DNA from 2 places in the Solibaculum intestinale genome. Region 2 is predicted to be linked to the other one. Evidence: a T-box and tRNA genes for the amino acid it is inferred to sense, from the RefSeq annotation. Region 2 holds a T-box; the other holds one or more tRNA genes.
The links. The T-box of region 2 lies ahead of pheS (phenylalanine--tRNA ligase subunit alpha). A T-box ahead of a tRNA ligase gene usually reads a tRNA of that ligase, here a tRNA-Phe.
Positions count from the first base shown of each region.

Region 1: it encodes a tRNA-Phe, which carries the amino acid that the T-box ahead of pheS (phenylalanine--tRNA ligase subunit alpha) is inferred to sense. The anticodon was not compared.

Region 1 is NZ_JBBMFD010000004.1:49,230-53,639, forward strand. It holds gene WMO26_RS03895 (adenosylcobalamin-dependent ribonucleoside-diphosphate reductase) at 1-1,722, opposite strand, end outside; tRNA gene WMO26_RS03900 (tRNA-Cys) at 1,919-1,993, opposite strand; tRNA gene WMO26_RS03905 (tRNA-Gly) at 2,050-2,125, opposite strand; tRNA gene WMO26_RS03910 (tRNA-Phe) at 2,130-2,205, opposite strand; tRNA gene WMO26_RS03915 (tRNA-Asp) at 2,211-2,287, opposite strand; tRNA gene WMO26_RS03920 (tRNA-Val) at 2,295-2,370, opposite strand; gene WMO26_RS03925 (hypothetical protein) at 2,473-2,775, shown strand; gene WMO26_RS03930 (DNA gyrase subunit A) at 2,880-4,410, opposite strand, start outside.
Region 2 is NZ_JBBMFD010000001.1:98,147-102,556, reverse strand. It holds gene WMO26_RS00460 (hypothetical protein) at 1-277, opposite strand, end outside; gene WMO26_RS00455 (NAD(P)H-hydrate dehydratase) at 286-1,818, opposite strand; gene WMO26_RS00450 (DUF6106 family protein) at 1,979-2,500, opposite strand; T-box leader at 2,663-2,897, shown strand; gene pheS (phenylalanine--tRNA ligase subunit alpha) at 2,952-3,971, shown strand; gene pheT (phenylalanine--tRNA ligase subunit beta) at 3,985-4,410, shown strand, end outside.

The DNA.
Region 1 (4,410 bases), on a different contig from region 2:
GCCCCGGCGCAGGCCGGAGGGCTCCCGGTCGGCTTTTTTCTCGTCCACCGTCAAAATTCCGGTGCGGCGGCAACCGTCCCGGAAGATGGTGACGCCCTTGAGCCCTTTTTCCCAGGCGAGCTGGTAAAGGGCCTGAGTTTCTTCCTCGGTAAAGGAATTGGGCACGTTGACCGTAGAGCTGATGGAGGCATCAATGTGACGCTGCCACACCGCCTGCATAGCGATACGATCCCGGTAGTCAATGGTCTGGGCGGTAACGAACCATGCGGGCAGCTCCTCGTCATCCACTATTCCATGGGCGGTGCGGTACTGCTGCACAATGGGGGTATATACCTTATAATAAACGTCCTTGCCGTGCAGAGACTCGGTCTTTCGCTCATAATAATTGGCAAAGACCGGTTCAATTCCCCCGGAAATACCCAGCATGGTGGATAAGGTGCCGGTGGGAGCGATGGTCAGAAGCTGAGAATTGCGCAGGCCGTACTGGGAGACAAGCTGTGCCGTTTCCTCGTCGGCGTTTTCCTGAAAGTAAGGAGTTTGCATAATTTCCGCCACGTTGCATTTGGGGTACGCCCCTTCTTCTTTGGCAAGAAGGGCGGAGGCGGCCATGGCTGCGTTGCTCATAAGACGGCCGATCCGGTCGCACAGCTCCACCGATTCAGGCGAACCGTAAGGAAGCTCCAGGTCAATCAGCATATCCGCGATACCCATGACCCCAAGGCCGATCTGACGCCAATTGCGGACACTGTCCTTCTGTTCCTCAAGCGGATGCAGCGGCAGTCCCTCGTCGAGCACATCGTTGAGCGCCTTGACCGAAACCGCCACCGCCTGGCAGAAGGCTTCCTCGTCGAACTGCTTGTCTTTGACAAAGGCGGCCAAGTTCAGGCTGCCAAGCAGACAGCTGCCGCCGGCCGGAAGAGGTTCCTCGGCGCAGGGATTTGTGCCGGCAAAGACGAATTCCTTGGTATTGCTCAGCAGGTTCCATCTGCAAATGCGGTCCCAGAACAGAGCACCAGGTTCTGCAAAGTCCCAGTTCATCCGGGCAATTTCGTTGAAAACTTTCCGGGCACGCACGGTTTTCGTGATGGTTTCGCCGGTGGCCTTACGGGTAAAATGCAGGGTGAAATCCGCGTCTTCCTTCACCGCCTGCATAAAGGCGTCGGAAATGCGCACGGAAATGTTGGCTTTGGTCACCCGGGTTAAGTCGGACTTGACATGGATGAATTCCTCCAAATCTGGATGGGCGCAGTCAATGGAAATCATCAGCGCACCCCGCCGGCCGTTTTGCCCGATCAGGCCGGTGACCATGGAGTAAAGGTCCATAAAGGAGACCGAGCCGGAGGTAGCTTTCGCGGTATTGTTGACCATAGCGCCCCGGGGGGCCAGGCCGGAAATATCAATGCCGCAGCCGCCGCCGAAACTGAAGGTGCGGGCAAGCTTTTTGGCGCAGTCAAAGATGGATTCTAGACTGTCCTCGGGCGGGGTGAGCACATAGCAGTTGCTGTAGGTCACCTTGACGCCGTCCTTATATAAACCGCGGTTGGAGAGGATACGCCCTCCAAACAGGAACTTCTTCTGCGCGATGAGGCCGCGCACCTCCCCGTCCCCGCCGCTGACCCGGTCAAGCCATTCTTCAAAGCTTTCCTGCCGGTAGCAGTACTTGCTCTGCCAGATATCGATTCCCAATTGATTGTGTTCTCCCAGCCATTCCTGGACCGTCATACTGGTTCCTTCCCTTCCATTCATAAAATACGTCCATAGTCCCTGTCTGTTTTTACGGTCTCTGTTTTCTGCATACGACGGTTTCGTCGCCTTGCTTCCTAGTATACCACTTCCCTGGCCCAGCGCAAAGACCCGGAATATTTTTACGTTTGCCGTGAAAAAATCCCCGGCACGCGATGCGTACCGGGGATCTCACTGGAGGCGCCACCCAGACTTGAACTGGGGAATCAGGGTTTTGCAGACCCGTGCCTTACCACTTGGCTATGGCGCCGTATAGGAATGGACGCTTCTCATCCACATCTTGAATTCCAGAAGCGTCCATTCATTTGGAGCGGACTACGAGGCTCGAACTCGCTACCTCCACCTTGGCAAGGTGGCGCTCTACCAGATGAGCTAAGTCCGCAAACTGGTGCCTCCGGGCGGAATCGAACCACCGACACGGGGATTTTCAGTCCCCTGCTCTACCGACTGAGCTACAGAGGCAAATATGGCGACCCGGAACGGGCTCGAACCGTCGACCTCTAGCGTGACAGGCTAGCGTTCTAACCAGCTGAACTACCGGGCCATTTGTTTGGTGGGAACAACAGGGCTCGAACCTGTGACCCCTTGCTTGTAAGGCAAGTGCTCTCCCAGCTGAGCTATGCTCCCTTTTCCAAGTGTTCCCGGTGTTTTACCGGCGACTTGTATATATTACTATAAGTCGCGGGGATTGTCAACACCCAATGCAAAATTTTTCGGCAAGAAATTTGCATGTATGTCAGCGCTCATTTTGTCGGCAGAAATTCCAATGGAAACCGGTTTGGTATGCTTCCCGCTTCGATAGAAGCCGTACACAAACGGAAGCCTTTTTCGTTGCCGCTGGTTCCCATGATTCAGGGTATGCGCATACAAAGAAAAATATACCTGCAAATGCAAAAAGCAACCCTTTTTTCTGTGCATGAAAAAAGAACCGGCCGCCGCATATTTCTTCTTTTCCCCGGTCATACTATTACCGCAATGAGAACAAACCAATTGCGTTTGCTTGTTCTCAACGCAAGAGCAGCCGGCGGCTAATTCCGCCGGCTGCTTTCCTGTGTAATACCGTAAATTAAGAAAAAGAGCGCGTAGGAGGGCCATTCAGGCCCTACGCGCTCTTTTTGATACACACTGCCCGGCGGTTAAGATAGGGTCAACTGTTCTCCAATGTCCTCCTGGGCGGGCAAGGCGCCGGTAGCGGGGATATTCTTGGTGCGGTACCGGTCTGGCTTTGCGAGCATCCCATCCTTATAAGGGGTTACGGCCGCCATCCGGTGGTTTTTCTTCAGGGTCATCACCGAAACGCCGATGGTATCCCGGGTGGCCTTGGGAGAAATGGCTCCCGTGTGCACCAGGAGCATCCGGCGGGAGGAAGACTTGAGGAGTACCTCCCGGTCCTCGGGCAGATAGAGAATCCCAGCTAAAGGCGACTTGTCCGAATAGGCGTTTACCAGCTTCTTGCGGTTGGTCTTGGTGGCGTATTTCTCGAAGGACACCTTCGCAGCCTTGCCGTTTTCGAACACAAAGAGCATGAAGCCCGCATAATCCTTGGTGGCCACCAAGTAGATCACGTTCTCGCCCTCGTCCATTCCCAGCTTTGCGGGAATATAGTCGCCGAGCGTGCTGATGCGGGTGTCGTCAAAATCGGAAGCCTTGGCTTTATAGACCTTACACTGGTCGGTAAAGAACAAAAGGTCGGTATTGTTGGTAGCCTCCATTGCCTGGGCTACCGCATCCCCCTCCTTGAGCTTATGCTCCGAACTCATGCGAAGAGACTGGGGGGTGACCTTCTTAAAGTACCCTTCCCTCGTCAGGAACAGGTGGACCGGGTAATCGGGCACCTCCTCCTCGATCTCCATATCCTTCACCTCGTAAAGGATTTCCGACCGGCGGGGCTGGCCGTATTTCTGAGCGATGGCGGTCAGTTCCTTGATGATGATCTCTTTTACCTTGCGTTCGCTGCCTAAAATAGCGGTGAGCTCTTCGATTTCCTTCTCCAGCTTCTCGGTTTCCTCCATGCGCTTGAGGATGTATTCCCGGTTTAGATGGCGAAGCCGGATTTCCGCTACGTATTCCGCCTGGATTTCGTCGATGCCGAACCCGATCATCAGATTCGGTACCACCTCCGCTTCCTCTTCGGTTTCCCGGACGATGCGGATGGCTTTGTCGATGTCCAGCAGGATTTTGGACAGGCCCTTGAGCAGATGCAGCTTGTCCTGGGCTTTTTTTAGATCAAAGGACACCCGGCGGCGCACGCAGCTGCTGCGGAATTTCACCCATTCGTTTAAAAGCTCCTTAATGCCCATCACCTTGGGCACTCCGCCGATGAGCACGTTGAAGTTACACGAGAAGGTATCCTCCAGGGGCGTCATTTTGTAGAGCTTCTGCATCAGCTTGTCCGGATCCGCGCCCCGCTTTAAGTCAATGGTGATTTTCAGGCCCGCCAGGCCCGTCTCGTCCCGGATGTCCGCCACTTCCCGGACCTTCGCGCTTTTGACCAGCTCCACCACCTTGTCGATGATCGCTTCAATGGTCGTGGTGGGTGGAATCTGAGTAATGTCGATGCAGTGGCTCTCCTTGTCGTACTGGTAGACCGCGCGCACCCGCACACCGCCCCGGCCGGTGCGGTAGATCTTATCAAACCCGTCCCGGTCGTAGAGAATGCGCCCGCCC
Region 2 (4,410 bases):
AAAGGCCCAGATACCCCAGCTGGATCTGCTGGCCGGTCCATTCCACTTTCAGTCCCTTGAGGCTCGCCGGTTCCAGCACCTCGATGGTATAAAGCCCCGGCGAGGGGCTAACCACATTGGCCTTGATGTCCATTTCGTTATAATGAATGTCCGCCACGCAGGAAAACTGGCTCGAGAGGGTATCGGGCTGGGACGGGGCCGCGCCCCCTCCTCCCTGGCCGCCGCAGCCGGTCAGCAGCAGTACGACCGCCAGAAGCAGGCCTGTCACCTTTTTCATCAAATGCATCACCCTTGCGTTTCAATCTCGAGAAAGAGCGCGGGCAGCCGGGACAAGAGATCCGAAGGGAGCATGGCTTGTTCGGAGAGATCTTTAGCCGCCCGGTCTCCCGCTTTTCCATGCAGGTACACCCCGCACATGGCGGCTTTCTCCGGGGCCATTCCCTGAGCTAGGAAGGAAGCGATCATTCCGGCCAGAAGGTCCCCGCTCCCGCCTTTGGCCATACCGGGATTCCCGGTGGCGTTGACAAGGCAGCGCCCGTCCGGCAGGCCGATTACCGTTCCCGCTCCTTTGAGCACCAGCACCACGTCATGCTCCACGGCGAATTCCCGGGCACTCTCCAGCCGTCTCGACTGGATTTCCCCAATGGATTTGCCCGTCAGGCGGGCCATTTCACCGGGATGAGGGGTAAGCACCAAAGGCGCGCCGGCTCTTTTCCATATATCTATATGCTTGGCGGCGCAGTTTATACCGTCCGCGTCCAGGACGATAGGGGCGGTGCTGTGCAAAAGCAGGTCCTCTACGATTTTCTGAGTGTCCTCGTTGCAGCCCAAGCCGCAGCCGATCAGGCAGGCGGAAGCGGCGCGCAGGCGGCTGCGCAGCACCGGCGCGCCGCCGGCCGACAACGTTCCGCCTTCCGTTTGGGGTAAGGGACAGAGGACCGGTTCGGTCAGCCGGCCGGCCAGGATGGTACAAACGTCCTTGGGCGCCGCCAGGTACACAAGCCCCACTCCGCAGCGCAGGGCAGCGCTCACGCTTAAGAAAGCCGCCCCGGTCATCCCGGCGCTGCCCACCACGCACAGAAGCTTGCCGAAATCCCCTTTGTTGGTGTTTTGCCTGCGGGGGGAAAAGCAGCGGCGCACTGATTTTTCCGAAATCCCAGAGATTTGGCTTTCTTCCTGCTCAACGATGTCCTCCCCGATGCCCACCGGCGCGACCAGGATCCTGCCGCAGGCCTCTTTGGCCGGGTACACGGCATGCACCGGCTTTAAGGCGGAGAAGGATACGGTCAGATCGGCATGGATGCAAACCTTGGGGACAAAGCCGCTGTCGCTGTCAAGTCCGCTTGGCACGTCCAAGCTTACCACCGGGGCTTTGGCCTCATTGACGGCAAGGACGAGGCGGTCGTAAGGGGCGCGAAGCTCCCCGTGAAACCCGATGCCAAACATGGCGTCCACAATCAGCCCGGCCCGGGAAAGGAGCGCGGCACCTTCCTCCAAATCCTCTGTGACCGATACCGGCAGGTCTGTAAGCAGAGCGCGCATATGGGCGGCGTCCTCGGTTTTGGGAGGGCCGCCGGCCAACACCACCGACACCTTTGCCCCCTTCTGGCACAGGCGGCGGGCTGCCACAAAGCCGTCCCCGCCGTTATTGCCCTTGCCGCACAGGACTACCACCGGGCCGCCTGCTTTCGGATAGGCTTCCCAGATGAGTTCGGCGGCGGCCGTTCCGGCGTTCTCCATAAGCTGCCGGTAACCGGTTCCTTGCTTTACCGCCTTTGCTTCGATGTTTCGGGTGGCTTGTGCCGTTAAGATACGCATCTTTTTTCTCCCTTTCCAATGGTGCAAAAAACGCCCAGGGCAAAGCAATGGCTTTGTTTCCGGGCGTTTTTTCTGTTCTTATACCTGTCAAAACGTATGACTGCCTTGCCAAACCTCTATGCGATAGAAGACGGCCGTATACAGCGAGGGAAATGTTTTCTTACAGTCCTTCCCGGGAAATGTTCCGGTTGAGACAGGGCAGAATGGTTTTTCGGGTGCGCTCGTCCGGCTCGAACACCATCAGCACGTGGCCCATGGTGTCGTGGTTGAACACCGCATAATAAAGCCCGTTCCCTTCCTTTTTGGACGCGACCATCAGCCGGGTAGAAAAACGGCGGGAAGCAAATTTCTGCGCCGAATACCGGCCGAAATCCTCAAAATCCCGGCAACGGACGGTAACCACCCGCTTGCGCTTGCGCTGAGCAATGATCCGGTCCACGTCCAGCTCGCCGTTGGTAATGATGTACTCAAACTCAATGTTCTGGTTGGAAATCAAAACATAGCAGGCGTACACAATGCCGATGATAAACAAAAGCGCCATTTCCGGCATGCCCAGATACCACCAACTCAGATAGGTCAAAACGGCGGCCAATATAACCGCGCCCAAAAGGATCAGAACGATCACCGCAACGTCTTTGCCCTCTTTTTTCCGCTTAACCAGCTGTTCGATAAAAACGTCCATGAATATGTGGCACATCCTTTTTTTCAGGTTCAAAATCCGCCGCCTAGCGCCCGAATGATGCCGAAGCTTCGGAAATTATAGTATAGTATACCACAAAATCTGGATCATTTCAATCGCATTTCCAAACCGCTTGCATTTTTGAAACCGGCGTGGTATAGTAAGAAAAACGCAGTGAAGAAGAGAGTAAGCGCGCGTACACAAAAGCGGCAAAGAGAGGAATCGTCTGCGGCTGGAAGCGTTTCCCCGCCCGTATGAGCGCCGAAGTTCACTTCTGAGCGGCACAGCCGAGCGGTTTTCCCAGGTAGGCTGTGACGGTCCGGCGCCGTTAGAGGCCGCGTGAGTGTTTGCTTATGCAAAAATGAGGGTGGTACCGCGGAAGCTCGCTTTCGTCCCTTTCTTTCCAGAAGGGCGAAGAGCGGCTTTTTTATTTTATACGAGAGGTGATTCACAGATGAGGCAGCAGCTGGAAGACATCAAGAAGCGGGTGGAAGAAGAGCTTGCGAAAGCCGACGTTCCGCAGGAGCTGGAGAATCTTCGCATCCGCTTTTTGGGCAAAAAAGGAGAGCTTACCTCCATCTTAAAGCAAATGGGCAAGCTTTCCGCCGAGGAGCGTCCGGTCATCGGGCAGCTGGCAAACGAAATCAGGGGCCAGCTGGAAAAGGAGATCGAGGAGCGCGGGCAAAAGCTCAAGGCCATGGAGACCGAGCGGCGGCTAAAGGCAGAACGCATCGACGTGACCATGCCGGGCAAACGGCACGAACTGGGCTATAAGCATCCGTTGTCCATCGTGCTCGACGAGCTCAAGGAAATTTTCTTAGGAATGGGATTCGACGTGGTTCAGGGCCCGGAGGTGGAGAGCGATTATTATAACTTCGAAGCGCTCAACATTCCCAAGGACCATCCCGCTCGGGATACCCAGGATACCTTCTATATCAACGATAACATCCTTCTTCGCACCCAGACCTCTCCCGTGCAGATTCGCACCATGGAAAAGCAGAAGCCTCCCATCCGCATCATCGCCCCGGGCCGGGTATACCGTTCCGACGCGGTGGACGCCACCCACTCTCCCCTCTTTCATCAGATCGAGGGCCTAGTGGTGGACAAGGGGATTACCATGGCAGACCTGAAGGGAACGCTGGAGGTATTCGTCAAGCAGCTTTACGGAGAGGACGCGGTGGTGCGCTTTCGGCCCCATCACTTCCCGTTTACCGAGCCGTCGGCGGAGGTGGACGTGCAGTGCTTCCACTGCCATGGAGAGGGCTGCCGCCTGTGCAAGGGCGAAGGCTGGATTGAGATTTTAGGCTGCGGCATGGTGCACCCAAAGGTGCTCTCCATCTGCGGCATTGACCCAGAGGAGTATAGCGGCTTTGCCTTCGGTGTGGGGCTCGAGCGCATCGTCATGCGCCGGTTTAACATTGACGATCTGCGCCTGTTCTACGAAAACGATCTTCGGTTCTTGTCACAATTTTAGGAGGTGAACATCCATGCAGCTTTCGATGAGATGGCTTCATGATTTTGTAGAAGACATTCCGGTAGGAAACCGGGAATTCGCCGAGCGCCTGACCATGACCGGTTCAAAGGTGGAAGGCTGGGAGGAAGAAGGCAGCGAGCTGAAAAAAGTCGTGGTGGGAAAAATCTTGGAGATTACCCCCCATCCCAACGCCGACAAGCTTCAGGTCTGCCAGCTCGATGTGGGCAGCGGCACGCCGCTGCAGATCGTCACGGGAGCCAAAAACGTGGCGGTGGGAGATCTGGTGCCGGTGGCGCTGGACGGCTCTCATTTACACGGCGGAGTGAAAATCAAAAAAGGCAAGCTGCGGGGCGTGGAGTCAAACGGGATGCTCTGCTCGGTGGCGGAGCTGGGAATTACCACCCACGATTTCCCTTACGCCATTGAGGACGGCATCTTT